2 regions of the Paraburkholderia sp. RL17-380-BIE-A genome follow, and region 2 is predicted to be linked to the other one. Evidence: riboswitches for the same ligand, from Rfam matches in the RefSeq annotation. Region 2 holds a riboswitch; the other holds the start of a gene.
What was found. Region 2 has a riboswitch for glycine ahead of gcvT (glycine cleavage system aminomethyltransferase GcvT). Riboswitches for the same ligand answer to the same signal wherever they lie in the genome.
Positions count from the first base shown of each region.

Region 1: it holds a riboswitch for glycine, as region 2 does, so the genes downstream of both, P0D68_RS15595 (D-amino acid dehydrogenase) here and gcvT (glycine cleavage system aminomethyltransferase GcvT) in region 2, are expected to answer to the same signal.

Region 1 is NZ_JARESQ010000008.1:108,226-122,769, forward strand. Features, by position in the region: gene P0D68_RS15555 (acyl-CoA dehydrogenase family protein) at 1-742, shown strand, start outside; gene P0D68_RS15560 (SLATT domain-containing protein) at 847-1,365, shown strand; gene P0D68_RS15565 (YceH family protein) at 1,369-2,073, opposite strand; gene P0D68_RS15570 (lipocalin family protein) at 2,279-2,851, shown strand; gene P0D68_RS15575 (helix-turn-helix domain-containing protein) at 2,956-3,528, shown strand; gene P0D68_RS15580 (GNAT family N-acetyltransferase) at 3,535-4,062, shown strand; partial or broken gene P0D68_RS15585 (PaaI family thioesterase) at 4,090-4,484, opposite strand; gene P0D68_RS15590 (LysE family translocator) at 4,526-5,158, opposite strand; glycine riboswitch at 5,368-5,460, shown strand; gene P0D68_RS15595 (D-amino acid dehydrogenase) at 5,651-6,862, shown strand; gene P0D68_RS15600 (BON domain-containing protein) at 7,044-7,304, shown strand; gene P0D68_RS15605 (acetate/propionate family kinase) at 7,313-8,467, opposite strand; gene P0D68_RS15610 (phosphoketolase family protein) at 8,481-10,874, opposite strand; gene P0D68_RS15615 (hypothetical protein) at 11,290-11,415, shown strand; gene P0D68_RS15620 (ankyrin repeat domain-containing protein) at 11,552-12,088, shown strand; gene P0D68_RS15625 (HAD family hydrolase) at 12,240-12,932, opposite strand; gene gnd (phosphogluconate dehydrogenase (NAD(+)-dependent, decarboxylating)) at 12,948-14,045, opposite strand; gene P0D68_RS15635 (sugar efflux transporter) at 14,344-14,544, opposite strand, start outside.
Region 2 is NZ_JARESQ010000011.1:167,721-182,264, reverse strand. Features, by position in the region: gene P0D68_RS20225 (thiamine pyrophosphate-binding protein) at 1-399, opposite strand, end outside; gene P0D68_RS20220 (L-serine ammonia-lyase) at 615-2,003, opposite strand; gene P0D68_RS20215 (alginate lyase family protein) at 2,033-3,163, opposite strand; gene gcvP (aminomethyl-transferring glycine dehydrogenase) at 3,302-6,238, opposite strand; gene gcvH (glycine cleavage system protein GcvH) at 6,312-6,692, opposite strand; gene gcvT (glycine cleavage system aminomethyltransferase GcvT) at 6,838-7,956, opposite strand; glycine riboswitch at 8,037-8,191, opposite strand; glycine riboswitch at 8,235-8,317, opposite strand; gene P0D68_RS20195 (YdgH/BhsA/McbA family protein) at 8,465-8,815, opposite strand; gene P0D68_RS20190 (oxidoreductase) at 9,011-10,060, opposite strand; gene P0D68_RS20185 (UvrD-helicase domain-containing protein) at 10,381-12,471, shown strand; gene P0D68_RS20180 (c-type cytochrome) at 12,640-13,545, opposite strand; tRNA gene P0D68_RS20175 (tRNA-Arg) at 13,821-13,896, shown strand; gene P0D68_RS20170 (porin family protein) at 14,291-14,544, shown strand, end outside.

The sequences.
Region 1 (14,544 bases), on a different contig from region 2:
CGTCACCGCGCACGACGGTTCGAGCGACCTGCGCGTGCTCGTGGAATCCGACGCGCCGGGCCTCGAACGTATCGACGATTGGGACGGCTTCGGGCAGCGCCTCACCGGCAGCGGCACGGCGCGCTTCACGCAGGTGCCGGTCTCGCTCGATAACCTCTACCGCCGCTATAACGCCGCCGAACCGCGTCGCAACAGCCTGCTCACGGCTTACTATCAGGCGCTGCATGTCGCGAACCTCGCGGGCATCAGCCGCGCCGCGCTGCGCGATGCGGTCGCGTTCACGCAGACCAAAACCCGAACCTTCGGCGTGCCGGGCGCGTCGAGTCCGCGCGACAATCCGCTCGTGCAGCGCGTGGTCGGCCGGCTTGCGAGCCTCGCTTATTCGACGCAAAGCATCAGCACGTCGCTCGCGCGCGCCATCGATGAAGTCTCCGTCGCGCGCGAGGAAGGCCGTGCCGACGAACAGACTTACATTCACCTCGACATCCAGACTTTCCAGGCGCAGCAGATCGTCATCGAGCAGACCTTGCAAGCGGCGACGCTGCTGTTCGAAGTGGGCGGCGCATCGGCCACCAGCGAGACGCGCCGCTTCGATCGCTACTGGCGCAATGCGCGCGTGCTGGCGTCGCACAATCCGGCGATCATTCGCGAGGCCGCGATTGGTGACTTCTACCTGAATGGCAACGCGCATAACGAGCGCTTCGGAGTGGCGCGGCAGACGGAGATAGCGGCAGCGGCATAACCACGGCCAGCCGGCCTCCTGGTGAGGCTCGCCGTCTTCATGTGGCACAGTGTCGTCAGGCGCATGCGCTAAGCTTGCGCAATCGAACTGCCCTGACGAGCGACATGAAGAACCTGCCTGCCTACGAGCCTCCGGTCGACGAAAACCAGCTTCTGCTGAAGTGGATTCGCCGTGCGCGCGAATCCCAGATGAGCCACTACGACATGGCGGATCTGCTATCGGCGCGTGACCGCCAGGTCGGCTGGCTTGCCACCGCGTTGACCGCCTTCGTGGGAACGGCTGTGTTTGCGTCCCTGCACGCGTCCGCCGTCTCACCGGAACTGAAGATTTTTATCGGCTTCGTGAGCGTGGCGGCCGCGGTCGCCTCCGCGCTGCAAACCTTCCTGCGCTACGCCGAACGCGCCGAAAAGCATCGCGCCGCCGGCGCGCGCTATGGCGCGGTGCGCCGCAGGCTCGAAGCGGTTTTTGCGGGCGACGCCGATGCGCGTGACGGCCACTATCTCACCGCGATCCGCGACGAACTCGACCGGCTCGCCGAAGACTCGCCCAACGTGCCGCCGCGCGTCTTTTATCGCACCCAACGCACGCTCTCCGCGGATACGCCGCGCAGCCGCGACGCGTGAGCCTCATTCGCCGGCCGTAAGATCCCCGGCATCAATACCCAGCTCCGCCGCCATACGGCGCACCACGGCCTGCAACCGGCTCACTTCATCGGCAAGGCGCTTCTGTTCGGCCTTGACCGCCTCGAACGCGGACAGCGGCACGGCGTCGTCTTCGGCGCCTGGCTGCGCCAGCTCGCTCGCACTCACTTCGCCGCACAGCAAATGTGTCCAGCGGTTCTCGCGCTCGCCCGGCGTGCGCGCGAGTTTCACGACCCGTGGCGGGTCGTTGGCCGCGAGTTCGTCGAGAAACGCCTCGACCGACGAGATATCGGCAAAACCATGCAGACGCGCGCTATTGAGCCGCAATTCGGCGGCGGTTTGCGGGCCGCGCAGCAGCAAGGTGGTGAGCAGCGCCGCCGACTGGCTCGGCAAACCCAGCACGCGATTCATGTTGTGTTCGAAGCGCGGCACGCGGCTGCTGCTGCCCTCCATCACGAGGCTCAACCGTTTCAAGCCGTCGACGGCGGTCAGCACCTCGGCTTCGGTGGCGTTCATGACCGGCGCGCGGCCGGTCTTCTGATTGCAGCCCAAGGTCAGCGCGTTGAGCGAAAGCGGATAGCTGTCCGGCACCGTGTGCTGCTTTTCGACGAGCACGCCGAGTACGCGTCCTTCAAGCAGGGTCAACGCGCGGATCGAAGGGCGGGAAGAAGTGTCGGGAGTGGAATTCATGGATGATGTCGCGGCATGAGCCGCCGGGTCTCGTGGATGTTGCCTTACCGTTGCACAGCCGGGCGGCGCTTTCTGGTTGGTGGGCACTATGATAAACGGCCACGGCCGCGAAGGTGTACCCATCTCCGCCACGGCCGGGCGCGCGCGCGGCCGTCTGGCACGGGGCGTGCTGTCACAGAACATCCTTTGCTAATGGAGTCGATCAATGCCCCTACGCCGTCAACCGGTCCTGCGCCTGAGCGCCATTTCACTCGTGGTCGGCGCAGTCTGCCTGCTTGGCGCGTGCGCGCTCAGCCCGGCCGGCAAGAGCGGCAACGCGCACGTGCCCGAGCCCGCGAAGCCCGTGGACCTCAGCCGCTATCTCGGCCGATGGTATGAACTGGCGCGCTATGAAAACCGCTTTGAGCGCGATTGCGAAGCGGTCACCGCCGAGTACGCCACGCGCGACGACGGCCTGATCGACGTGGTCAACAGTTGCCACCAAGGCGCGGTGAACGGTCCGCTGGACGTCGCGAAGGGCCGCGCGAAGGTGGTCGCCGATTCGGGCAATGCCAAGTTGAAGGTGTCGTTCTTCGGCCCGTTCTTCTTCGGCGACTACTGGGTGCTGGATCACGCGGACGACTACAGCTGGTCGATCGTCGGCGAGCCGAGCGGACGTTATCTGTGGGTCCTGACGCGTGAGGCCACGCCCGCTGCGAGCGTGAAAGACGCGCTGATCGAGCGGGTTCGCGCGCTGGGTTACGACACGTCGATGCTGCGTATGACAAGGCACGAGTAAGTCGCGCTCATGACCGGCTAACCGACGGTTGGTCCGCGTCAGCCGGACCGACCCGATTTTTGTCATCATTGACCATTTTCCATATTCGGGATATTTTCTCTAATATGGAAACCCCACTCTCCGACGACAACGCCATCGACCGCCGTATCGCCCAGCGGCTGCGGGCGCTGCGCGCCGAGCGCAACTGGTCGCTCGACGATCTCGCGAAACTGAGCGGCGTGAGCCGCGCAACCCTCTCGCGCCTCGAAAACGCCGCTGTCAGCCCCACGGCGAGCGTGCTCGGCAAACTCTGCGTGGCTTACGGCCTGCCCATGTCGCGCCTCATGCACATGGTCGAGGAGGACTTCGCGCCGCTCGTGCCGCGCGACGCCCAGCCGCTCTGGACCGACGCCAGCATCGGCTTCCGGCGGCGTTCCGTGTCGCCACCCGCGCAGGCGTTGAGCGGCGAGGCGCTGGAATGCGAACTTGACGCCGGCGTGCGCATTACCTACGACGCGTCGCCGCGGCCCGGCCTCGAACATCATCTGATCCTGCTCGACGGGCAGTTGCAGATCACCGTGGACGGCCAGCGCCACGACCTGCAACCCGGCGACTGCCTGCGCTACCAACTGTTCGGCCCCAGCGCTTTCGTGACGCCCGCGCACAGCGCGGCCCGCTATATTCTGTTCATCGTGTGAGCCAGCATGAGCGCGACCACCCTCACCCCTTTCTCCGCCGACGACCTCGTGCGTCATCTCCCTGAACTCGGCGCGCTGCTGGGTGCGTGCGTGCATGACGGGGCCAGCGTCGGCTTCGTGATGCCGTGTGGCGCCGACGAGTGCGAAGCGTTCTGGCGCATCAAAGTGCTGCCTTCGTTGCGTGCCGGCGGCCTGGTGTTGCTAGTCGCGCGTCAGGGCGAAGCGATTGCGGGCACCGTGCAACTGGATTACGACACGATGCCGAATCAGCGGCATCGCGCCGAGGTGCGCAAACTGCTGGTCCATCCGGCGTTCCGCCGTCAGGGCATTGCGCGGGCGCTGATGACGGAACTCGAACGCCATGCGCATGGATTGCAGCGCAGCCTGCTCACGCTCGACACCCGCACCGGCGACCACGCCGAGCCGCTCTATACCGCACTGGGTTATCGGACAGCAGGTGTGATCCCGGGATACGCGCGTGGCACGCACACCCATGAGTTCGACTCGACCACCATCATGTACAAGGCGCTATGAGCGAAGCGCGGGCCCGGCCTGTGCGCCTCACGCGGTCTTCGAATATTTGAACGTGCCCTGCGCGCTGGCGATCAGCAGCTTGCCGTCCACCCACGCCTCGCTGCGCGAGGAAAAATCGAGCGGCCCGCGCGCTCCAGAAAACCCTTGGCGGTGACCAGTTCACCGAGTCCCTTGTCGAGATAGTTGGTGGTCAGCGACAGCGTGAACGCATGCCGCGCCGGGTCGCCGCTCGGCGCGAAGATTCCCGCATAACCCGCCGACGCATCGAGCAGCGTCGCGATCGCGCCGCCTTGCAGCACGCCCTGGCGATTGAGCTTGCTGGCATCGATCGGCATGACCAGTTCCGCGTAACCGTCGCGCCATTGCGTCAGGCGAACGCCGAGCGATTCGAGAAACGGGTTGTCGATGGGAAAGTCGGACATGAGCATGCCTTTGTGTTCGAGATGAAAAATGCAAGGCGCGCTCAACGGCGCGAATCGAGCGCAATGCGGACCGCAAGTCCGGCGAGCACGGTGCCCATCAACCAGCGCTGCAGCAGCAGCCACACCGGCCGCCCGGCGAGAAACACGGCAATCGAGCCCGCCATGCTCGCGATCAGCGCATTGACCGTTACGCTGATGACGATCTGCACGCAGCCGAGCGCGATCGACTGCGCGAGCACGCTGCCGTGCCCCGGCGAAATGAACTGCGGCAGCAGCGACAGGTACATCACCGCGATCTTCGGATTCGCGAGGTTGGTGACGAGTCCCATGGTGAAGAGCTTGCTGCGGCTGTCGTGCGGCAGGTCGCGCACCTGGAACGGCGAACGGCCGCCCGGTTTGACCGCTTGCCAGGCCAGATACAACAGATAGAGCGCGCCGCCGAAACGCAATGCGTCGTACGCGTAGGGCACCGTCAGCAGCAGCGCGGTAATGCCGAACGCCGCGCAGAACATATAGAACACATAGCCGAGCGCCACGCCGCCAAGAGAAACGAGGCCCGCGCGACGCCCCTGACAGAGCGATCGCGAGATCAGGTAGATCATGTTCGGCCCAGGCGTGAGCACCATGCCGAGCGAGACCAGACCGAAGGCGAGCAGCGTTGTGAGGGCGGGCACGGCATTCTCCTTGGCGAATGAAAGTCGGACAGTGCCGCCAAATATAGCCGATGCCGCCGATTTCAGCGTCGCGGCCGGCTTGAGAAATTCGCATTGGCGTATGAGCCGCATTCATGTTCAATTGCGGCGCTTCTGGCCACTTCTTGTGCGGTGACTCGCACGAAACACTTGCGGCGAATTATTTTGAACGGTATCGTCGAGCCGTTCTGCAATGCAGCGCGGGAGAGATCGTCAGAAATTCGGACGACGCCGACGGAGCAACCGCCCCGGAAACTCTCAGGCAAAAGGACCGCGCAGCAGGAACATCTGGAGAGCGGCGCACCGGCATACCGCGTGCGCCCACCGAAGGGGATTCTCCGCGCACGGCTCATCACTCATGACGGGCCGGCCGCCGCGGGGAAGAAACTCTCAGGTACATGGACAGATGGGGCATCGACGCCGGTTTCGACACGAAATCGACACCGGTGATGCTCAACTACTCTGGACCATGACATGTCACGAATCGCCATTATCGGCGCCGGCATTACCGGCGTCACGACCGCTCACGCCCTCGCCCAGCGCGGCCACCACGTCACCGTTTTCGAACGCCACCGCTATGCGGCGATGGAGACCTCGTTCGCCAACGGCGGGCAGTTGTCCGCCAGCAATGCCGAAGTCTGGAACAGCGCGGCCACCGTCATGAAGGGACTGCGCTGGATGCTCACGCGCGACGCCCCGCTGTTGCTCAATCCCACACCGACCTGGCACAAGTACTCGTGGATGGGCGAATTCCTGCGGCAGATTCCGCACTATCGGGCGAACACCGTCGAAACCGTGCGGCTCGCGATCGCCGCGCGCGAGCATCTGTTTTCGATTGCCGAGACCGAAGGCATCGACTTCGATCTCGAACGGCGCGGCATTCTGCATATCTACAAGACGCGCAAGGAATTCGACGCCGCCAGCAAGGTCAACGCATTGCTGCGCGAAGGCGGCCTCGAGCGCAGCCCGGTGACGGCGAGCGAGCTGCATGGCATTGAACCCACGTTGCACGGCGATTTTTACGGCGGATTCTTCACGCCGTCCGATTCGACCGGCGATATTCACAAGTTCACGCGCGGCCTTGCTCAGGCGTGCGTGCGGCACGGCGTCGAATTTCATTACGATGCCGAGATCACCTCGATCGAGCAGCCTGCCGAGGGCCGTTTTACACTGGCGGTCAATCTCGAAGGCGAATCGCAGCGCTTTGCGTTCGAACGGATCGTCGTCTGCGCCGGGGTGAAGAGCCGCGATTTTGCAGCCATGCTCGGCGACCACGTGAATATCTATCCGGTGAAAGGCTATTCGATCACCGTTTGTCTCGATGACGAAATCAGCCAGCAGCGCGCCCCCTGGGTGAGCCTGCTCGACGACAGCGCGAAGATCGTGACGAGCCGCCTGGGCGTGGATCGCTTTCGCGTGGCCGGCACGGCGGAGATCAACGGCTTCAACCGGGATATCCGTTCGGACCGGATTGCACCGCTAGTGGACTGGACGCGGCGGTATTTCCCTGAGGTATCGACCTCGCGCGTGATTCCGTGGGCGGGCTTGCGGCCGATGCTGCCGAGCATGCTGCCCAAGGTGGGCCGTGGAAAACGGCGTGGCGTGTTCTACAACACCGGGCACGGACATTTGGGCTGGACCTTGTCGGCCGCAACCGCGCAGGCACTCGCGGGCGCGATTCAGTAGGCGTGATGCGGCGGTTTCGCTAACGGCGGTGGCTCGCCATCACAGCCGTCGCCAGATTTGAACTCCCCGTGCTGCTGGAGTTTGGGCGGCGGCTGTGGCGCGAGACCGCAGCCGTCAGCCAATGGCAGATGCTCCATTTCTGCTAGTGTTCTTCCATCCGTGTTACTTCGGTGGAGAACCCATGCCGCACGCCCGCACCGCAAAAACCAAGGCACACAACACACGCCTGAGCGACGCACAGATCGCCATGGAAGCGACGCGGCGTCTCGCCTGGGACGCCGCGGTTCCCGACCATGCCGTGAAGGTCCAAGTCTCGCGCGGCCGTATCACGCTGCATGGCGAGTTGCAGCGCGACCAGCAACGCACCGCTGCACTCGAAGACGTGACGCGCCTGTTCGGTGTAACAGGCGTTCTGGATCACACTGTCATCAAGCCCGAATGAAGTCAGCCCTAGGTTGCCTGACGTAACAGCGCGCGGCAATGCCGCGCGATCTGCTTTTCCTCCTCGGTGTGAATCGCCTTCACCTTGCCCGCCGGATCGCCTTCGGTTAGTCCCATGAAAGCCAGTCCGTCGCAGACGCGCGTGCGAATCGCCTCGCTGTGCTCGCCAATGCCGCCGGTAAACACCAGCAAATCGATTCCGCCCAGCAACGCCGCATAGCCGCCGATCGTCTTGCGCACCGCAGTGCCAAAGGCATCGATCGCGAGCGACGCATTCGCATCGCCCGCCGCAGCGCGTTTTTCCAACGCCTGCATATCGCTCTCGCCATCCGCGTAGCCGGCAAGACCGCTTTCGCGATTGAGCAGCGTCTCCAACGCGCCGGCATCGAGCTTCTCCACGCGCATCAGATACAGCAGCACACCCGGGTCGAGATCGCCGCTGCGTGTGCCCATCGGCACGCCGCCGGTCGGCGTCAGGCCCATCGACGTATCGATCGACTGGCCGTCGCGCAACGCGCACACGCTCGAACCGTTGCCGAGATGCGCGAACACCGCGCGCGCCGGCAAGTCGGCGCCGAGCCGCGTCACCAGTGATTCATAAGACAGCCCGTGAAAACCGTAGCGCATCACGCCGGCCTCCACATAACGGCGCGGCAACGCGAGTTGTGCCGCGCGCGGCGGCAGCGTGGCGTGAAACGCCGTATCGAAACAGGCGAAATGCTGTGCATCGTCGAAAATTTTCTCGGCCTCGTCGATCAACGCAAGTGCCGGGGGAATGTGCAGCGGCGCAAAGTGCACGGCGTCCTGCAATTGACGCCGCACGTCGGCGCTAATCCGCTGATGCATGCGCAAATGCGGTCCGCCATGCACCACCCGATGCCCTACCGCCGAAGGCCGCGCATGATGCTGTTGCGCAAGCACCTGCGCGAGCTTTTGCAGCGCGTCGGTCTGCGATTCCAGTTCGTGCTCCTGCTGCAGCAGTACACGGCCGTCGGGCGCCTTGATCCGCAAACTGCCGTCGCTGCGTCCAATGCCCTCCGCGCTGCCTTCCAGCAGGAGCGATTCGTCGCCACCGGCGTACCTGAACAAGCCGAACTTCAGCGACGACGAACCGCTGTTCAACACCAGAATCGTTTGATCGTCAGCACGGTCTGGAGTGCGCATGGTCATGCCTCGCTTAGCCTTTCCACGTCCAGTTGCGGATCTCTTCCCGGTCGATGCCCTCAGCGTGCGCATACGCCAGATGTTCGATGATCTGGCCACGCAACCATTCCTTCGCATGGTCGCCGACACCGCGCAGTTTCGGCACGCGATCGATCACGTCGATCGCGAGCGAAAAGCGGTCGACCTGGTTGATGATCGCCAGTTCGAGCGGCGTGTTGATGTTGCCCTTCTCGTGATAACCATGCACATGCAGGTTGTCGTGGTTCGTGCGGTTATAAGTCAGCTTGTGAACCAGCGACGCATACGAGTGGAAATTGAAAATCACCGGTTTGGTCGCGGTAAACAACGAATCGAAATCGCGGTCGGACAAACCGTGCGGATGCGCGTGCTCCGGCATCAACCGGAACAGATCGACCACGTTGACAAAGCGGATCTTCAGGTCGGTGAACTGCTCCTTCAGAATCTGCACGGCGGCGAGCGCCTCCATGGTCGCGATGTCGCCCGCGCAGGCCATCACCACGTCGGGCTCGACGCCCTGATCCGTCGACGCCCAGTCCCAGATGCCGATACCCTTGGTGCAATGCGTGACCGCCGAGTCCATGTCGAGATACTGCAAATGCGGCTGCTTGTCCGCGACGATCACGTTGACGTAATCGCGCGAACGCAAGCAATGATCGGCGACGCTTAACAGGCAGTTCGCGTCAGGCGGCAGATAGATACGCACCACGTCCGGGCTCTTGTTCGTAACGACATCGAGAAAACCGGGGTCCTGGTGCGTAAAGCCGTTGTGATCCTGCCGCCACACGAGCGAGGTGATCAGCAGGTTGATCGACGGCACTGGCTGGCGCCAGCCGAGATCGCGTTTCGCCTTCTCCAGCCACTTGGCGTGCTGGTTGAACATGGAATCGATCACGTGCACGAACGCTTCGTAGGTGGCGAACAGGCCGTGCCGGCCGGTCAGCACATAGCCTTCGAACCAGCCTTCGAGCGTGTGTTCGCTGAGCATTTCCATCACGCGGCCGTCCACCGAGAGTTCGCCGCCGTCCGCGTCGCTCGGGACGGTCTGCGCGAGCCAGGTTTTCGCGGACGCTTCATAGATCGCGGTCAGCTTGTTGCTCGCGGTTTCGTCGGGGCCGAACACACGAAAGTTCGTCATGTTCCGGCGCATCACTTCGCACAGGAACTTGCCGAGCACCTCGGTCGGCGATAGATACGAGCCACCCGGTTTCTTCACCGCGGCCGCGAAATCGCGAAACGCCGGCATGTCGAGCGTCTTGCATAACAGGCCGCCGTTCGCATGCGGATTCGCGCTGATCCGGCGCGCGCCCTTCGGGGCGAGCTCGCGCAACTCCGGCACGAGGCGCCCCGCTTCGTCGAACAGCGACTCGGGCTCGTAACTGCGCAACCAGCTTTCCACCAGCTTCAGACTCTTGCCATTGGTCACCGGATCGAGCACGGGCACCTGATGCGCGCGCCACGAGCCTTCGACCTTGTGGCCGTCGACTTCCTTCGGGCCGGTCCAGCCTTTGGGCGAACGCAGCACGATCATCGGCCAGCGTGGCCGCGACGCGTCGTTGCTCTCGCGTGCATGCTGCTGGATCGCGCGGATTTCTCCGATGCACTGTTCGAGCGTAGCCGCCATCTGTTGATGCATGACGGCGGGATCGTCGCCTTCGACGAAATACGGCTTGTGGCCGTAGCCGGTCAGCAAGGCTTCCAGCTCTTCGCGGGGAATGCGCGCGAGAATGGTCGGATTGGCGATCTTGTAGCCGTTCAGATGCAGTACCGGCAACACCGCGCCATCACGGATCGGATTGAGGAATTTGTTCGAGTGCCACGAGGTGGCAAGCGGCCCGGTTTCCGCTTCGCCGTCGCCGATCATGACGGTGACGATCAGATCGGGGTTGTCGAACGCGGCGCCGTAGCCGTGCGAGAGGCTATAGCCGAGTTCGCCGCCTTCGTGAATCGAGCCGGGCGTCTCGGGCGTGCAATGCGAACCGATGCCGCCGGGAAACGAGAACTGCCGGAAAAAGCGCTGCATGCCGGCTTCGTCTTCGCTGCGGTCCGGATAGATTTCCGAGTAATGCCCTTCCAGATAGCAATGCGCGAGCGTGGCCGGCGCACCGTGACCGGGACCCGCCACGTAGATGACATTCAGATCGAGCTTCCTGATCAGCCGGTTAAGATGCACCAACAGGAAACTCTGCCCCGGGTCCGAACCCCAATGGCCCAGCAAACGGTTCTTGATGTGTTCGGGCTTCAGCGGTTCGCGCAGCAGCGGATTGTCACGCAGATAGATCATGCCGGCCGAGAGGTAGTTGCAGGCGCGCCAGTAGCGATCCATGTTGCGCAACGTATCGGCGTCTAGAACTTGCGGCGGTGTAGGACGGGAAGTTGCTTCAGCCACGGCGTCACTCCTTGAAAAGGACGGTCAGGCGGGTTAGCGGGTGCGACGGCGGTGATGGTCGTGATGCGGCGGGCGCGCAGAAATCAGCGCACCCGGCCATCCTGTCACGCAGATGACATAACGAAAGCGTAGAGGCCAAACCTCATTGCAGCGGGAATCCATGCCGCTTTTCAGGCGGCGAGCCCGTTCACGTCACGCAGTGTGACAGGAAGCGCGCGGCATGGTTCGATGCAATCGCCTCCGGCTTGAGCCAACTACATGTCCGCAATATCGCAGGCACTCAGCATCACGCCGCTTACGCCAGACGTAAGCGCATATTAAGGGAATGCGTTTATCCTCGTGATCTTGTACGCACGGCGGCGGAGCGCATCTGCGCATCCCGCTTTGCCGACCCTCCTTACCTGACCACTCGATCATGCCGACACCCAGCCGCTGGAAAGCACCGTTGATCCTCGTTATCACATTCGTGCTGCTGTTCGCGGGTGTCGCTGTTCTGATCGGTGTGTTCGGCTTGCTGGTCAAGCTGTTCGGGCACGGCTGAGCACCGCTGACGCGGGCGTGGCCGGCGCAAGATGTGTATCCTGAGAGAATCTTGCCGGCGCCATCTTATGGACACCCGTGCGCACTCATGCGTTCGCGAGACGTGCGACGCCCGGCTTTACTGCAAGGAGATGCCATTGACGGACCACGCTGATACTTCCCCGCCCGCCGGCCAGCCGATCGACCCGGAATTGCTCGAACTGGCGCAGCAGGTCTTCGACCTCGCGCGGCGCGGCGATGCCGCGATGCTCGCGGCGGTGATCGAAAAAGGCGTACCGCCGAATTTGCGTAACGACAAGGGCGACAGCCTCGTCATGCTGGCCAGTTACCACGGTCACGTCGAAGCCGTGCGCACGCTGCTCGAACGCGGCGCCGATCCGAATCTGCGCAACGACAACGGGCAGACGCCGATAGCAGGCGCGGCTTTCAAGGGCTTCGACACGGTGATCGAAACCTTGCTCGCGCATGGTGCGGATGTGGAAGGCGCGTCGCCGGACGGACGCACCGCGTTGATGATCGCCGCGATGTTCAATCGCACGGCGATCATGGAATTGCTGATTGCGCACGGCGCTGATCCGAAAGCGCGCGATGCGAATGGCGTAACGGCCATGGACGCAGCCGGCCGTATGGGCGCCGGCGATGCGCAAGCGCGTTTGAAGGAGCTTGGTTCCTGAGACGCAGCGCGTTTGAAGGAACCTGGCTCTTGAACCGCGGTGAGGCTTGAAGAAACTCGGTTCTTGCGCTGGAGCGGCGTTGGCTTGCGGCGCTTGTTACATCTCTGTGAGCGGGAATGATCCACCCAGTCTCGCAAGCGCCACGACCGACCTAGCCTTTCTCCGCCAACAGCCACTCCACGTCGATATCCACCAGCTCACCGATTCGCTCGACGGTCACGTCCGCCGGCGGATTGCTGGCGATCTCTTTCGGGTCGAGCGCATAGTGCCCCTGGCGGGGAAATACCGTGGTCAGTTTCGCGCCCCACGCCCTTTTCATGGCTGCCAGAATCCGCAGCTTGTCGTCGACCATCACATAGTGGCGGGCGGGATAACACTCCATCACCTGATCGAGCATCAACTCTTTGTGGATGTAGATCAGCACCCGCCCTTCGACCTCATCCCATAGCCCGGAGCGCTCGATCTTGCGCGGCTGGAACACCACGTCGCCGTCGGAGAGCATAACCGTGGGACCATGTGCGCTCAGATGCCGCAGCACATTCAGCGCGCCCGGATACAGACGGCTCGCAAACGGATAGTCGATCAGGAACGAGGACATGAGCAGGAGCCGCGTGTCGCGCGGCCGCTCAAGGCGATAGCGCTGCAGCGCGCCCAGGTAGTCGGCGTAACCGAGTTCCGTGCGCAGCGTCTCGAAGATTTCCCAGTATCGCGCGGCGTTCTGCGCGCCGAACTCCCGCATCATGTGCGCGCGCAGATCGGCCAGCACAAGGTCGTTGTCCAGCAGAGTGTTATCGCAATCGAACAGAAACACGACGTCGTGCGGCGTAGCAGTAGTGGCTTGCATCGCGGCTCCCTGGAATCAGCCTTTCGGCCCATCGGACGGCGTGGCCGCTTTCTCGACGTGGCCGCCGAAATCATGCCGCATCGCCGAAAGCACCCGGTTCGCAAAATCCGCTTCGCCGCGCGAACTGAAGCGCGCGAACAGCGCGGCGCTCAGCACCGGCGTGGGCACGCCTTCGTCGATGGCGGCCGCCACCGTCCAGCGCCCCTCGCCCGAATCGGATACGCGCCCTGCGTAGTTCTGCAGATCGGCGTCGCTGACCAGCGAGCCGGCGATCAGATCGAGCAGCCATGAACCAATCACGCTGCCGCGCCGCCAGACCTCGGTGACGTCGGCGAGATTCAGATCGTACTGATACAACTCGGGACGCCGCAGCGGTGACGTTTCGGCGTCGGCCTCGCGCGCGTGCTTGCCGGCGTCCGCGTGGCGCAGAATGTTCAGCCCCTCGGCGTAGGCGGCCATCATGCCGTACTCGATGCCGTTGTGAACCATCTTGACAAAGTGCCCCGCGCCGTGCGGCCCGCAGTGCAGAAAGCCCTGCTCCGCGGTGCTCGCGCCGCTGACGCGGCCCGGTGTAGCCGGCGCGGCGCCCGCGCCCGGCGCGAGGGTCGAGAAAATCGGTTCGAGCCGCTTCACGACCTCCGGTTCGCCGCCGATCATCAGACAGTAGCCGCGCTCGCGGCCCGCCACGCCGCCACTCGTGCCGACGTCCACATAGTGAAGCTGGCGTTTGGCCAACTCAGCGCTGCGGCGAATGTCGTCGTGATAGTAGGAATTACCGCCGTCGATCACGATGTCGCCAGGCTCCAGCAAAGGCACGAGTTTCTCCAGCGTCATATCGACCACCGCCGCCGGCACCATCAGCCATACGGCGCGGGGCTTCTCGAGTTGCGCGATCAGATCCTCCAGCGACGCCGCGCCCGCCACGCCGTCCTGTTTCAGCTTCTCCACCGCCGCCGGCTGCACGTCGTAAGCGATGCATTGCTGACCGCCCTTCGTCAGACGCCGCACCATGTCGGCGCCCATGCGTCCCAATCCAATCATGCCTAGCTGCATATCTCGCTCCGGAAAGTGCCTCGTTGCGCTGCTCGATTTGCTTCTTTGGACTGCGGCAATGTTTGTGATTTCGCTGCGTGTTCCAGTGGCGGCGCGAACGATCGCGCACGACTACGCTTACTTTAGTGGTGTTTTCCTGCGTGCGCCAAACGCGCTGCAGCCGCGCGTTTGTCTCGTGCTGCGAAGCTGCGCCACCGTATGTATCGAAAGACGATACGCTTCTTTGCAGAGGCTTTGCGCGGCGTAAAGTTCCTGACATGAGTGGCTGCGCGGCATCCCGCTCGCGCAGGCTTCGATTCGGCTGACGGACCTCTTACACTTCGGCCTCGCGGGCGGGGACTCGAACGGGCTTGAGCTTCTATTGCCGCCTTGCCTGAAGTTTGCCGTATTGCGAACGCACAAAACGCTTTACGGCCTGCCACATCACCGGATAGCGATCGCCCGGCACGGCGAAGAGCACGAGCGCGCATAACGCCAGCAAGCCGCAGAACATAAACGTGCCGCGATAGCCGAACGCCTGCACCAGCAAACCGGACAACACGCCCGAGAGAATCGAGCC
Region 2 (14,544 bases):
ATAGTCGATCTCCTGAAACGCCTCGCGGTCGAGATGCTCGCGTGCGCATTGGCCGATCAGCAGGATCATCGGCGTGGAATCCTGAAACGCGGTGTGCACGCCGATCGACGCGTGCGTGGCGCCCGGCCCGCGCGTGACCAGCGCGACGCCGGGCCGGCCGGTCAATTTGCCGACGGCTTCGGCCATATTCGCCGCGGCCGCTTCGTGACGGCACACGATGGTCTGGATCTGTTCGGTTTCGTCGTGCAGCGAATCCAGCACGGCGAGAAAACTTTCACCGGGCACACAGAAAACACGTTCGACACCGTGCGTCAGCAAAGCATCGACGACAAGACGCGCGCCGGTGGTTTGAGCGGCGGAGGAACCGGAAACTGAAACGGGAGCATTCGGCTGCGACATTGCGATGAAGCCTCCAGGCAGTGCATGAGTGCGATGTGAGAATGGAAGCATCGACCGGACGCTGGCCGATGTGGCGCTTCGACAGCTTACGCCGCCAGCGCCTGCGCTGTCACGGCGCAGCGCAACTGTAGCGCTCGCGCATTGCGCGCCGCGCAAATGAAAACGCGGGCCCGAGAGCCCGCGTGATTGCCGTCATGCGCCATGAAGCGCGGAACTCAGCACTCGACGATATTCACCGCCAGGCCGCCGCGCGACGTTTCCTTGTACTTGGTCTTCATATCCGCGCCGGTTTCACGCATGGTTTTGATCACCGAATCGAGCGACACATAATGGCTGCCGTCGCCGCGCAACGCCATGCGCGCCGCATTGACCGCTTTCACCGATGCCATCGCATTGCGCTCGATACACGGAATCTGCACCATGCCGCCGACCGGATCGCACGTCAGGCCGAGGTTGTGTTCCATGCCGATTTCCGCGGCGTTCTCGACCTGCCGGGGCGTGCCGCCCATGACCGCGGCGAGTGCGCCCGCCGCCATCGAACAGGCGACGCCCACTTCACCCTGGCAACCCACTTCGGCGCCGGAAATCGACGCGTTCAGCTTGTACAGAATGCCGATCGCCGCCGCGGTCATCAGGAAGTCGATCACGCCTTGCTGATTCGAGCCGGGCATGAAGCGCGTGTAGTAATGCAGCACTGCCGGGATGATGCCGGCCGCGCCGTTGGTCGGCGCGGTGACCACACGTCCGCCGGCGGCGTTTTCTTCGTTGACGGCGATCGCATAGAGATTGATCCAGTCGACCATGGAAAGCGGATCGCGCAGCGCCAGTTCAGGATTGCCCGACAGCGCGCGATACAGCTGCGGCGCACGGCGCTTCACCTGGAACGGGCCGGGCAAGTTACCGTCGGCGTCCGGGTTGTTGATGCCACAACCGCGTGCGACACACGCTTGCATTACGTCCCAGATCTTCAGCAGGCCGGTGCGCGTTTCTTCTTCCGTATGCCAGACGCGCTCGTTTTCCCACATTAACTGAGCGATGCTTTTGCCAGTCGATTCGCACAGCGCAAGCAACTCGTTGCCGCTGCGAAACGAGTGCGGCAATTGATCGACGGCGCTCAGCACTTTCGTGTTCGGCGCACCCGCCGTCACCACGAAACCGCCGCCCACCGACAGATAGGTCGACTCGCGCAACGTCTCACCCAGTGCATCGTAAGCGCGCAGCTTGAGACCGTTCGGATGCTCGGGCAGCGCCTGGCGATAAAACGCAATCTGATCTTTCTGCACGAACGGCACCTCGTGCGTGCCGAGCAGCGCCAGCTTGCGGGACACGCGCACGTTTTCGAGCCGCTCGGCGATCGTGTCCGGGTTCACGGTGTCGGGCGCATCGCCCATCAGGCCGAGCATTACGCCGCGATCGGTGCCATGCCCCTTGCCTGTCGCGCCGAGCGAGCCATACAACTCCGCCTTCACCGATGCGGTCGCAGCAAGCAGCCCATCGCGTTCAAGCCCTTGAGCGAACATCAGCGCCGCGCGCATCGGCCCGACCGTATGCGAACTGGACGGACCAATGCCGATTTTGAAGAGATCGAACACGCTGACTGCCATTTACTGCTCCCTGCTGATAGATGGTTGGTTCATCGCGCCGGCAGCGGCAAACACACGGCGAGCCAGGCAGGCGGCGTGGGTGCGAGCTGTAGCGCGATCGGCGTATAGCGCCCATCGAGGCGTGCCGCCAGGTGAAACAGTTCGGTCGCGTTCTTCGGGTCCCACTGACCTGAATAGCCTGGCAAGCCGGCTTCGCGACGTTTTGCATCGAACGGAACGCTCGAATGCACGAATTCTTCGTGGGTCTTGTTGCCGGCCGCGTATGGCGCGAGCCAGTTCAGCGCGGCTTCCAGCGAAGCGCCGTCCGTGCCCTTCTCCGGCAGCCAGTTGCGGTTATGGCGGCGCGCGGCGAGTGCGGCGGTCACGAGCGGCTGCAGATCGTAGGTGACGTAATGCAGCGCGTCGCGCTCGCTGAAATCGACCGTCGAACCATCCGGTCCGATGTTGTCGCCGATATGCTCGACGAACAACCGCTGGGCCGCGTTGATCATCTTGCGGTTATCGAGCGTGAACGCGGCCATGGCGATCAGTTTGACCCGATGGCTCTGCCAGTTGTTTTTGAACGTGCCTTTGAGCGGCCGCGGCTGCGCGTCGATTTGCCCGATATAGCCGGTCGCGAGTTTCGTGAGAAACGCCATCGACGCATTGCGCGTCTTAACCGGCAACGCGCTCGCCGTCATGTCGTACGCGAGAATCAGCCCTTCGAAGCGGGTTTCGTCGATGGGATTGAAGCTCGGTTGATACGTCGTGACCCACGCGAACAGCAAGCGGTCGACGAGCTTCAGATACCGGTCGTCGCTGGTGGCGCGCCAGGCGAGCGCGGCGTCGCGCATCAGATCGAGATCCTGCTCCGCTTCGACGCTCTGGTCGTAAATGCCTTCGTGCGGCAGCGTGCCTTCGGTATGCAGTTTCGCCAGCGCATGCGGCTGGTCGTTCAGATGAGCCTGCACGTTGCTCACCAGCGCTTTCACGCCCGGATCGGCGTTCGTGCGTTCACTGGTTTGCAACGCGGGCGCCGCACAAAAATTCATCGCGGCCTGCGCTTGCGCCAGCGGCAGCAGCACGGCCGCGCCTGCCAGCAACAGTGTGCAGGTTTGCCGCCACGTGGGGGCTCGCCCTGGTTCGGTCCGGCTTTGCATCGATCGCACCTTTCGCGCCATGCGAAACTCCTCGTTAGGCTGATTCGGTGTGTGATGTTAGCCGTTTGCGGCCAGGAGCGACAGAGAACTCAGGAGAGAACCGCGCAGCGCCCTGCCGCCTCTTTTCGAGACAGCGGGCGCTGCGCGGCAGCGGTCCGCTTACTCGTAGTCGGCGATCGGCACGCAGGAGCAGAACAGATTGCGGTCGCCGTACACGTTGTCCGCGCGCCCGACCGGGGGCCAATACTTCTTCGCGATCAGCGTGGGCAGCGGATACGCTGCGGTTTCGCGCGCATACGCGTGCTTCCAGTCATTCGCGATGACCACCGCCGCCGTGTGTGGCGCGTGCTTGAGCGGATTGTCCTCGCGGTCCGAGCGGCCATCTTCGACCGCGCGGATTTCCTCGCGGATCGCGATCATCGCTTCGATGAAACGGTCGAGTTCTTCCTTCGATTCCGATTCGGTCGGCTCGACCATCAGCGTGCCCGGCACCGGGAAGCTCATGGTCGGCGCATGGAAGCCGTAGTCGGCGAGACGCTTGGCGACGTCGTCGACGGTGATGCCGCTGGTTTCCTTGATCGGACGCAGATCGAGAATGCACTCGTGCGCGACCAGTCCGCCCGGGCCCGAATACAGCACCGGATAGTGCGGCGCGAGTTTCTTCGCGACGTAGTTCGCGTTGAGGATCGCGGTTTCGGTCGCGGCGGTGAGGTTCTTCGCGCCCATCATCGCGATATACATCCACGAGATCGGCAGGATCGACGCCGAGCCGTACGGTGCGCCGGACACTGCGCCAATGCCGTTCGGCGCGCGTTCATAGCCCGACGAGATCTGGTTCGGCAGGAACTGCGCGAGGTGCGCGCCGACTGCGACCGGACCGACGCCCGGTCCGCCGCCGCCGTGCGGAATGCAGAACGTCTTGTGCAGGTTCAGGTGCGAGACGTCGCCGCCGAACTGGCCCGGCGCGGTGAGGCCGACCATGGCGTTCATGTTCGCGCCGTCCACATAGACCTGGCCGCCGTGCGCGTGCACGATCTCGCAGATTTCACGCACGTTCTGCTCGAACACGCCGTGCGTGGACGGGTACGTGATCATGATCGCCGCGAGTTTGTCGGCGTGCTGATCGGCCTTCTTCTTCAGGTCTTCGATATCGACGTTGCCTTGCGCGTCGCAGGCAACCACGACTACCTGCATGCCGGCCATCTGTGCCGACGCCGGGTTGGTGCCGTGCGCCGAAGCGGGAATCAGGCAGACATTGCGATGGGCTTCGCCGCGCGAGGCGTGGTAGGCGTGGATGATCAGGAGGCCCGCGTACTCACCTTGCGAGCCGGCGTTCGGTTGCAGCGATACGGCCGCGTAGCCGGTGGCCGCGACCAGCATTTCTTCGAGCTGATCGATCATTTCGCGGTAGCCGACGGTTTGCTCAGCCGGTGCGAACGGATGGATCTGGCCGAATTCCGGCCACGTGACCGGCAGCATTTCCGAAGTCGCGTTCAGCTTCATCGTGCACGAACCGAGCGGGATCATCGAGCGGTCGAGCGCGAGATCCTTGTCGGACAGGCTGCGCAGATAGCGCAGCATTTCCGTTTCCGAATGATGACGGTTGAACACGTGGTGCGTGAGGTACGCGCTGGTGCGTTCGAGCGCGGCCGGCACGGATGCGGTGTTCGATGCGGCCAGTTTTGCGTCGAGCGTGTCGACTTGCGGAATGTCTTTCGCGCCCGCGGCTTGCGCCAACACTTCGAGCAGATCGGCCAGATCGCGGCGCGACGTGGTTTCGTCGATCGACAGGCCGACTTGCGTATCGCTCACGCGGCGCAGGTTGATGCGCTTCGCAATCGCTGCGTCGTGCAGCGCTTGCGTGCGTGCGCCGGTTTCGAAGGTGAGCGTGTCGAAGAACGTTTCGTTGACGAGCGTATAGCCGAGTTGCTTCGCACCTTCGGCCAGCAACGCGGCGATCCGGTTCACGCGCAGCGCGATCGTCTTCAGGCCGTGCGGGCCGTGATAGACGGCGTACATGCTGGCCATGATCGCGAGCAGCGCTTGCGCGGTACACACGTTCGAGGTGGCTTTCTCGCGACGGATATGTTGTTCGCGCGTTTGCAGCGCGAGACGCAGCGCGGGGTTGCCTTGTGCGTCGACGGTCACGCCGACGAGGCGGCCCGGCATCTGACGCTTGAATTCGTCGCGCACAGCGAGGTAAGCCGCATGCGGGCCGCCGAAGCCGACCGGCACGCCAAAGCGCTGCGTATTGCCCACGGCCACGTCCGCGCCCCATTCGCCCGGCGGCGTGAGCACGGTCAGCGCGAGCAGGTCGGCGGCGACCACCACGTGGCCGCCGGCTGCGTGGATTGCCTCGGTGAGCGCGCGATAGTCGCGCACGTCGCCGTTCACGCCCGGGTATTGCAGCAGCACGCCGAACGCATTCGCGTTCGCCGCCTCCGCAGCCGGGCCCACTTTCACTTCGATCCCGACCGGCGTGGCACGAGTCTTCACCACTTCGATGGTTTGCGGCAGCACGTCGTCGGCCACGAAGAACACGTTCGACTTTGGCTTGCCGATGCGCTGCAGCAGCGTCATCGCTTCAGCGGCGGCGGTTGCTTCGTCGAGCAACGACGCATTCGAGATCGCCAGACCCGTCAGGTCGACGATCATCTGCTGGAAGTTCAGCAGCGCTTCCAGACGGCCTTGCGAGATTTCCGGCTGATACGGCGTGTACGCGGTGTACCACGCCGGATTTTCCAGTACGTTACGCAGGATCACCGTCGGCGTGTGCGCGTTGTAATAGCCCTGCCCGATATACGAGCGGAACACCTGGTTCTTGTCCGCGAGTTCACGCAGCGCGGCGAGCGCTTCGGCTTCGCTTTTCGGTTGCGCGAAGGGGCCGAGCGGCAGCGTTTCGGTGCGGCGGATCGTCTTCGGAATGACGGCGTCGATCAGCGCGGCGCGCGACGCGAAGCCGAGGGCTTCGAGCATCGCGTGCTGGTCGGCCGCATCCGGGCCGATGTGCCGTTCGGCGAAGGCGTCATGCACTTCGAGCGCGGCGAGCGAGAGAGGAGTGCGGTTCATCAGACGATCCGGGTGTTCGAGCTTCATGGGTGTTCCTGGCGGTGCGGCTATCTCTGCGCGAGGGACGCGCCGCACCAATCGGGTTAAACGTAAAGGTGAATCAGGCGCCGATCGACTTGCTGTACGCGTCGGCGTCGATCAGACGGTCTTGCGTGGCGTCCGCGGCCGGCTTGATCTTGAAGAGCCAGCTTTCGTACGGCGAGGTGTTGACCGAGTCCGGGGTGTCGGCGACAGCCGTGTTCGCTTCGATGATTTCGCCCGAGACCGGCGCGTAGATATCGGAAGCGGCCTTCACCGATTCGATCACGGCGACGGTGTCGCCGGCGGTCACGGTTTTGCCCAGTTCCTGGACTTCGAAGAAGACGATATCGCCGAGCGCTTCCTGCGCGTGGTCGGTGATGCCGACCGTCAGCGTGCCGTCCGCTTCGGTACGGACCCATTCGTGCGATTCGGTGTATTTCAGATCGGCCGGGATGCTCATCGGATGCTCCTATGCGGTGTGATTCGGTAATGACTTAAAGGGCCCCCAAACCTGTCGCTTCGCGCCAGGTTCCCCCGAGGGGGAACAAGAAAACTTGGGGCGGCCCGGCGTTTTCTTGTGAAGGTTTGCGCACGCGCCGGCTTGCTTAAACCGCGAGCACTTTGCCGTTGCGCACGAACGGCAGTTTTACCACGCTTGCGGGAACGTTCTTGTCACGAATTTGAACGTGAACGGTGTCGCCCGGCTGCACGCCTTTCGGCACGCGCGCAAAGGCGATCGATTCCTGCATGGTCGGGGAAAACGTGCCGCTGGTGATTTCGCCTTCGCCTTGCGGCGTGACGACTTTCTGATGAGCACGCAGCACGCCTGCTGCCTTGCCGTTGTCCTTCAGCAGGATCAGGCCGACGAACGCGGCCTGCGATCCGTCCGCTTCCAGCTTGCCCTTGCCGACGAAGTCGCGCGGCGAGCTGAGGTCGACCGTCCAGGCGAGGCCGGCGTCGAGCGGCGAGACGTTGTCGTCCATGTCCTGGCCGTACAGATTCATGCCGGCTTCGAGGCGCAGCGTGTCGCGCGCACCGAGTCCGGCCGGGCGCACGCCTTGCGCCTGCAGCGCGTTCCACAGCGCTTCGACGTGATCTGCGGGAACGATGATTTCGAAGCCGTCTTCGCCGGTATAGCCCGTGCGGGCTACGGTCAATTCGCCGAACGGCGTGTCTTCGATGCGGGCGGCGTTGAACGGCTTCAGCGCTTCGGTGGCGGCGCGCGCGGCCGGCACGGTTTGCCAGACTTTCTCGCGAGCATTCGGGCCTTGCACGGCGACGATCGCGTAGTCGCGGCGCGGCGTGATGGTCAGGCCGAAGCTGCCTTCGGCGTTGAGCTGGCCGAACCAGGCGATGTCTTTGTCGGCGGTGCCGGCGTTAACGACCACGCGGAAGTGATCTTCGCCGAAGTAATAGACGATCAGGTCGTCGATCACGCCGCCGTTCGGGTTCAGCAGACAGGAGTACAGCGCGCGGCCGGGCGTTTGCAGCTTGGCGACGTTATTGGCCAGCGCATATTCGAAGAAGGCGCGCACGCGCTCGCCGGTGAAATCGACGACGCACATGTGCGAGACGTCGAACATGCCGGCGTCGGTACGCACGGCGCGGTGTTCGTCGATTTGCGAGCCGTAGTTGACGGGCATGTCCCAGCCGCCAAAATCGACCATGCGGGCATTGAGCGCACGATGGGTGGCGTTGAGCGGGGTGTGTTTGAGTTCGGTCATGGGGCCTCGGGCATCTCGCGAAACAAAAAAGGCCATGCGGCGCTACGCCTCGCGGCCTTTTAGCTGCGAGCGATGCGTTGCATGGCCCCTCTGTCCTCGATACCTGAGAGATTGCGTTGCCGTGAGAATGTGAATTCGTCACGGTGAAACGCGCGCCCCTTCGGTGGGCAGCCTGCCAGATCCGCTCGATTTATAACGACGCAGACGGCTACTGCCGCTCTCCAGAGTGCGAAAAACCTGTGCGCTGAGCTTGATTCAACGCGGGTTCTTCGACGCGGTCGGTCCTTTTGCCTGAGAGTTTGCGGGTGTGCCCCTTCGGCGGCGCGGCCTGCGGTTTCCTGCGGCCAGCGCGCTCTCCCGACGCGTGCGGCGAATGTACGCGAGGGCCGGGGGCTTGTCAAATCTAGGCCCGCGAGCGGCACGGCGGTTGACGCGGCGTCTTGTCCTCGCCAAAAAAGCGCGGGACGCGATGCCCGCGCTTGCACTGCTTCGGCGCCTGAGCGCGCGATTATTCGCCGATGGCGTGTGCCGCGTTGTCCAGTTCCTGATTCAGCACGCGCTGTTCGTCGCTGGACAGGCCACCGCCGTGTTGCGCGGCCATGTCATGCGCTTCCTGACGGATCACATCGAGACGATGGTGCAGCGCGCCGCCTTGCGGAGGAGGGTAATAGCCCTGATTCACGCGATTGTCGATACGGCGGCTGAGATTCTCGATGCGGCCGTCGACCTGCCGCAGGCGCTGATCCGCGATCTGCTGCGGGTTGGGGCGCGGTGCCGGCGCGGGTTGAGGCGTCACCACACAGGCGGCGAGCGAACTGAGCAGGGCGCACGCGGCGAGCGCGCGGATAGTACGGGGCATGAACTCTCCGGAAGTCATAGTCGTTTTGTCTTGCTACTTGGGTAGCAACGGCTGACTGCCGGAGCGCGCTGACCGGCGGCGCGTTCTTATTTGTAACGTTATGTTCCTTTCGGGTCCGTCAGGATCGTGGCCCGCGCGGGAGGCGGCAAGTGCCATTTTAGGTACACAAGGCGTTTCGACGCGCGGGCAAACAGTTCAGCGAACGCGCTCGAACGGCAGCCGGACGCCTTCTTCCGAACTCCGGGCGGCGAGTTCGATAATTGTCATTACGTCCACAGCGTCCTGAGCGCTGACCGGGAACTTCACGCCGTTCTGGATGGCGTCGGCCACGGCGATATAGAAGCCAACGTAATCTCCATTACGCGTCGGCAGCTCGCGCTCGACTTCCTGATCGCCTTCCAGCACGCGCAGCAACCCGGCCGCATTGCCCGCGCCGAAGCCTTCGTCGCCGGGCCGCAGGCCGGCTTTCAATTGATCTTCCTGCGTGTCGAGCCCGGTTTTCACATAGCTGCCGCGCGTGCCGTGAATCGAGAAGCGCGGCGCGACCAGCGCGGTCAACGCGCTGGCATGCAACACCACTTCGAACTCACCGTAGCCGAGCTGGATATGCACGTAGTCAGGCGCGCTGGCATTGTCGCGATGCGTGCGCACGGTGGCCGACACGCTCTGCGGCGTGCCGAACAGGGCCAACGCCTGGTCGACCAGATGCGGCCCCAGGTCCAGCAGCAGACCGCCGCCTCGCGACGCTTCTTCACGCCAACGCTGTCGCACCTCCGGCCGGAAACGGTCGAAATGCGATTCGTATTGCGTGATCCGTCCCAATTCGCCGCTCGCGAGCAGGTCGCGCACGGTCAGAAAATCACCGTCCCAGCGACGGTTGTGAAACGGCATGAAGAGCTTGCAGCGGGCGAGTGCGATGTTGGCCAGCGTGCGGGCGTCGGCGGCATTCAGCGTGACCGGCTTGTCGACCACCACGTGTTTGCCCGCTTCCAGCGTGCGCCGCGCCAGTTCGAAGTGCGTGTCGTTCGGCGTGGCGATCACGACGCAGTCGATGTCGTCGAGCGCGAGCAGCGCGTCGAGGTCGGCCACCACCTTCGTGTGCGGATAGTCGGCGAGCGCGCGCTCGGGCTGGCTCGTGGCGATGGCCGCAACGCTCGCGCGGCCGCAGTGCGCGATTACCGGCGCGTGAAAGGTCGCGCCGGCGAAACCGTAACCCATCAATCCAATCTTCAGCGATGCGGACATGCGTGTCTTCCTGCAAAAACGGCGCGCCGCTTTGCCACCGTGGCGGCGGCGCGCAACACCGCAATTGTGGCATGTCCTGAAGGTGGATCGTCAGCGTCGTGGTGGTACTGGCGGCCGTCATGGGGCGCGGGCATCGGTTGCGTACATCCGTGTTAACATCGCTCCTCTTGCGCGTTTGCGAAGCGGGCCAGAACACCCTCCGCACCGTGCGGGGCGCCTGTTCCGGCACGGCGCCGCGCAGCATGCCCCCGGGCCTTCGGCCGGCGTTTCGCCACCGCGCCCTCAACCGCCGCTTTAACCGCATCACCCATCCACAGACGATGTCCGCAGGCCTGAACCCCGCTCAAAATGAAGCGGTCCGTTATCTCGACGGTCCGTGTCTCGTGCTCGCCGGCGCAGGCAGCGGCAAGACGCGCGTGATCACGCAGAAAATCGCGCATCTGATCGAGGCCAAGGGCTTCGAGCCGCGCCACATCGCCGCCGTCACGTTCACGAACAAGGCCGCGCTGGAAATGCGCGAGCGCGTGGGCAAGCTGCTCGAAGGCAAGACGCTCACCACGCCCGGCAAGGAAGGCCGCAAAGTGCCCGTCAATCAGTTGACGGTCTGCACCTTCCACTCGCTCGGCGTGCAGATTCTGCGGCAGGAAGCGGAACACGTCGGCCTGAAGCCGCAGTTCTCGATCATGGATTCGGACGACTGCTTCGGCATGATCCAGGAACAGGTCGGCTCGACGGACAAGGGTTTCATCCGCAAGATCCAGTCGATCATCTCGCTGTGGAAGAACGGCATGATCATGCCCGAGCAGGCGATTGCCATTGCCGCGAACGAGGACGAGCATCAGGCCGCGATTGTCTACCGCAATTACGTGGCGACGCTGCATGCCTATCAGGCAGTGGATTTCGACGATCTGATCCGCCTGCCCGCCGAACTGTTCGAGAAGAACGAACAGGTGCGCGACCGCTGGCAGAACAAGCTGCGCTATCTGCTGATCGACGAATATCAGGACACCAACGCCTGTCAGTACGAACTGGTGAAACTGCTGGCCGGCAAGCGCGCGGCGTTCACGGCGGTCGGCGACGACGATCAGGCTATCTACGGCTGGCGCGGCGCGACGCTCGAAAACCTCGGGCAGCTCAGCAAGGATTTTCCGAAGCTGCATCTGATCAAGCTGGAGCAGAACTATCGCTCGACGGTGCGCATTCTGACGGCCGCGAACAACGTGATCGCGAACAATCCAAAGCTGTTCGAAAAGAAGCTGTGGTCCGAACACGGCATGGGCGACACGATCACCGTCACGCCGTGCAACGACGAAGAACACGAGGCCGAGTCCGTGGTGTTTCGCCTGTCGGCGCACAAGTTCGAGCGCCGCGCGAATTTCCGCGACTACGCGATCCTGTATCGCGGCAATTTCCAGGCGCGCATCTTCGAACAGGTGTTGCGGCGTGAGCGGATTCCGTATGTGCTGTCCGGCGGCCAATCGTTCTTCGACAAGGCCGAGATCAAGGACATCTGCGCCTATCTGCGTCTGATCGCCAACGCGAACGACGACCCCGCGTTCATCCGCGCGATCACCACGCCGCGCCGCGGCGTCGGCAATACCACGCTCGAGGCGCTCGGCTCATTCGCGGGACAGGCCAAGGTGTCGCTGTTCGAAGCGGTGTACATGGGCGGCATCGAGGCGCGTCTGTCGCCGCGGCAGATCGAACCGATGCGCGTGTTCTGCGACTTCATGCAGCGCCTCACCGACCGCGCCGAGAAAGACGCCGCCGGCACGCTGCTCGACGAACTGATGGACGCCATCCACTACGAAGCCTATCTGTACGACGCGTTCGACGAACGTCAGGCGCAGTCCAAGTGGCAGAACGTGCTTGAGTTCATGGAGTGGCTGAAGCGCAAAGGCACCAAGGCTGAGCCGACGGGCGCCGCTGCCGACGAAGCCACCGGTTACGACACCGCCGACGGTCTCGGCGACACCGGCAAGAATCTGCTCGGTCTGATCCAGACCGTCGCGCTCATGTCGATGCTCGAAGGCCGCGAGGAAGATCCCGACGCGGTGCGGCTCTCAACGGTGCATGCGTCGAAGGGCCTGGAGTATCCGCACGTGTTTCTGGTCGGTGTCGAAGAAGGCATCATGCCGCATCGCGGCGGTCCCGACGACGAGCCGATCGACGACGCGCGCATCGAAGAAGAGCGCCGGCTGATGTACGTCGCGATCACGCGTGCGCAGCGCAGTTTGCATCTGAACTGGTGCAAGAAGCGCAAGCGCGCGCGAGAAACGGTGGTGTGCGAGCCGTCGCGCTTCATTCCCGAAATGCTGCTCGACGACGCTCCCCCGCCGACGCCCGAAGAAGCGCCGATGTCGCCGAAAGACCGGCTTGCCAGTTTGAAGGCGCTGTTGCAGAAGCCTTGAGCGAGTGTCGCGAATACCGAGGCAAGAGACGCGCGTTCAGCGCGCGTGAGTGAGTGTCGAAATCGGGCACCTGGGTAGCGCGCTTCAGCGATGGCCGATAAAAAAATCCCTGCACCGCGTCACCGCGGGCAGGGATTTTTTACGACCTGGCAGACGCCGTCGTTCGTCTTACTTCACCGCGCTGACCATGTAGTCGACGGCGGCCTTCACGTCCGCGTCCGAGGCATTCGAGCCGCCTTTCGCGGGCATCGCGCCCTTGCCGTGCAGCGCGTAGTTATAGACCGTGTCCATGGGTTCTTTCAGACGTGGCGCCCAGGCGTCCTTGTCGCCGTACTTCGGTGCGTTCAGTACGCCTGCCGCGTGACAGGCCTGACAGACTTGCTGATACAGCGCCTTGCCGGCTTGCGAGGCATCCGCGCTTTGCGTGCCGCCGGCCGCCGGTGCGGCCGCTTGCGGCACGCTGGCCATCGCGGCCATGGCCGCGGCGGCTTGGGCCGCGCCTGCGTCAGAAGCGCCGGCCGGAGCCGCGGCTGCTGCTGCTGCTGCACCGGATGCCGCCGCGGCGCCTGCCGCCGGCTGAGCCGGTTCAGGGAAGCTCGCGCCGGAGTTGTTCGCCATATAGGTGACAGCGCGTGCGATTTCGAAGTCGCTGTAGTCGTCCGGGCTGGTGCCGCCGCGCGGCGGCATTGCGCCTTTGCCGGCGAGCGCCGTGTGCAGCAGCGTGTCGAAGCCCTGCGCGATGCGCGGCGCCCAGTCGGCGGTATTGGTGAATTTCGGCGCGCCCGCCGCACCCGATGCGTGGCAAGCGGAGCAAACGGCTTTGTAGACTTCTTCGCCGGTCTTGTAGACGCGCGGCGCATTGGCGTCGCGAATGTCGACCTGGGCGAATGGCTTGATGCGGGCGGTGACCTCGGCTTCGGAGAGAGAGTCGGTGCCGGCGCCGGTGCGCGTCGAGTTATCGACGTAGACGGCCAGCAGCACGATGATGACGATCGGTACCGCAAAACTGGCAATGATCGCAGCGACGAGCTGCCCGGGGGTTTTGATCGGGGCTCCGTGTGGTGCTTCGCTCATGCTTGTCTCGTCTCCGTGGGTATGTGAGCGGTACAGCGTGACGGCAACTTCTTGTTCTCAAATCAGCCACGGACGATTATAGACGCAAGATTTCGACGGCGGCGAGGGGCGCGGCGAGCTGTTCAGCAGGCGTTTACCCGCATCGCGAGGGTCGGCCGGAAGGCGCCGGGTGCCGCCATTCAGGCCCTCCGGTGGACGGTATGGCTGAAACCGGGTATCCTTTCGGTCTCGCTTTGGCGTCGCATCCATTCCGGTTGCCGCGCTTTCGTGGTGAAGCGCCCGTAGCTCAATGGATAGAGTACTGCCCTCCGAAGGCAGGGGTTGCTGGTTCGATCCCAGCCGGGCGCACCATAAAGAGTCGATCTCGATCAAGGGCTTGCGCTGTGTGCGCCAAGCCCTTTTGTTTTTCCATCGTCTTGCGATGTCCTCTGGGCGCCGCAATCTCGCACATAAGCCGCACATAAGCCGCACATACGCTCACTGCCTGCCGCCACGATCCGTCCGCGTCGACAGAATTATCCCAAGATCTCTGTAGCTTTCTGTTCATCAATTCAGATTCAGACATATAAACGTCTGCCTTCTGAAATTTCCAATTGCCCCAGCCTATCCGTTTAATTAGCATGCGTTGACCATCCAAATCGTATAACGCGTGGATATTCCATAAGCGGTAATTCAACAATCGCTTCCCTAATTAATAAAGGCATTGCGAAGCCATCCGCGCGCCCATTGTTTTATTTTGCAGGTCATGTACAAAATAGCCCGGTTGATTTTAATCGCATCGATCACGATGCTATCCAATCTCGTGCACGCGCAATCGGTTGCGCCTGTCACGGTGGCAAGCCAATTTGCCGGTCCCTATCTGGGCTTCAAGGTGGGTGTGAATAATTCCGATGCTTCCGGCGTCATCAACAAGCCATCGCACACTACGGTTTTTCCGGGTTTCACGGCTGGATATAACTTCGACGTCGAACGGTTCATAGTGGGCGCCGAGGCTTTTGC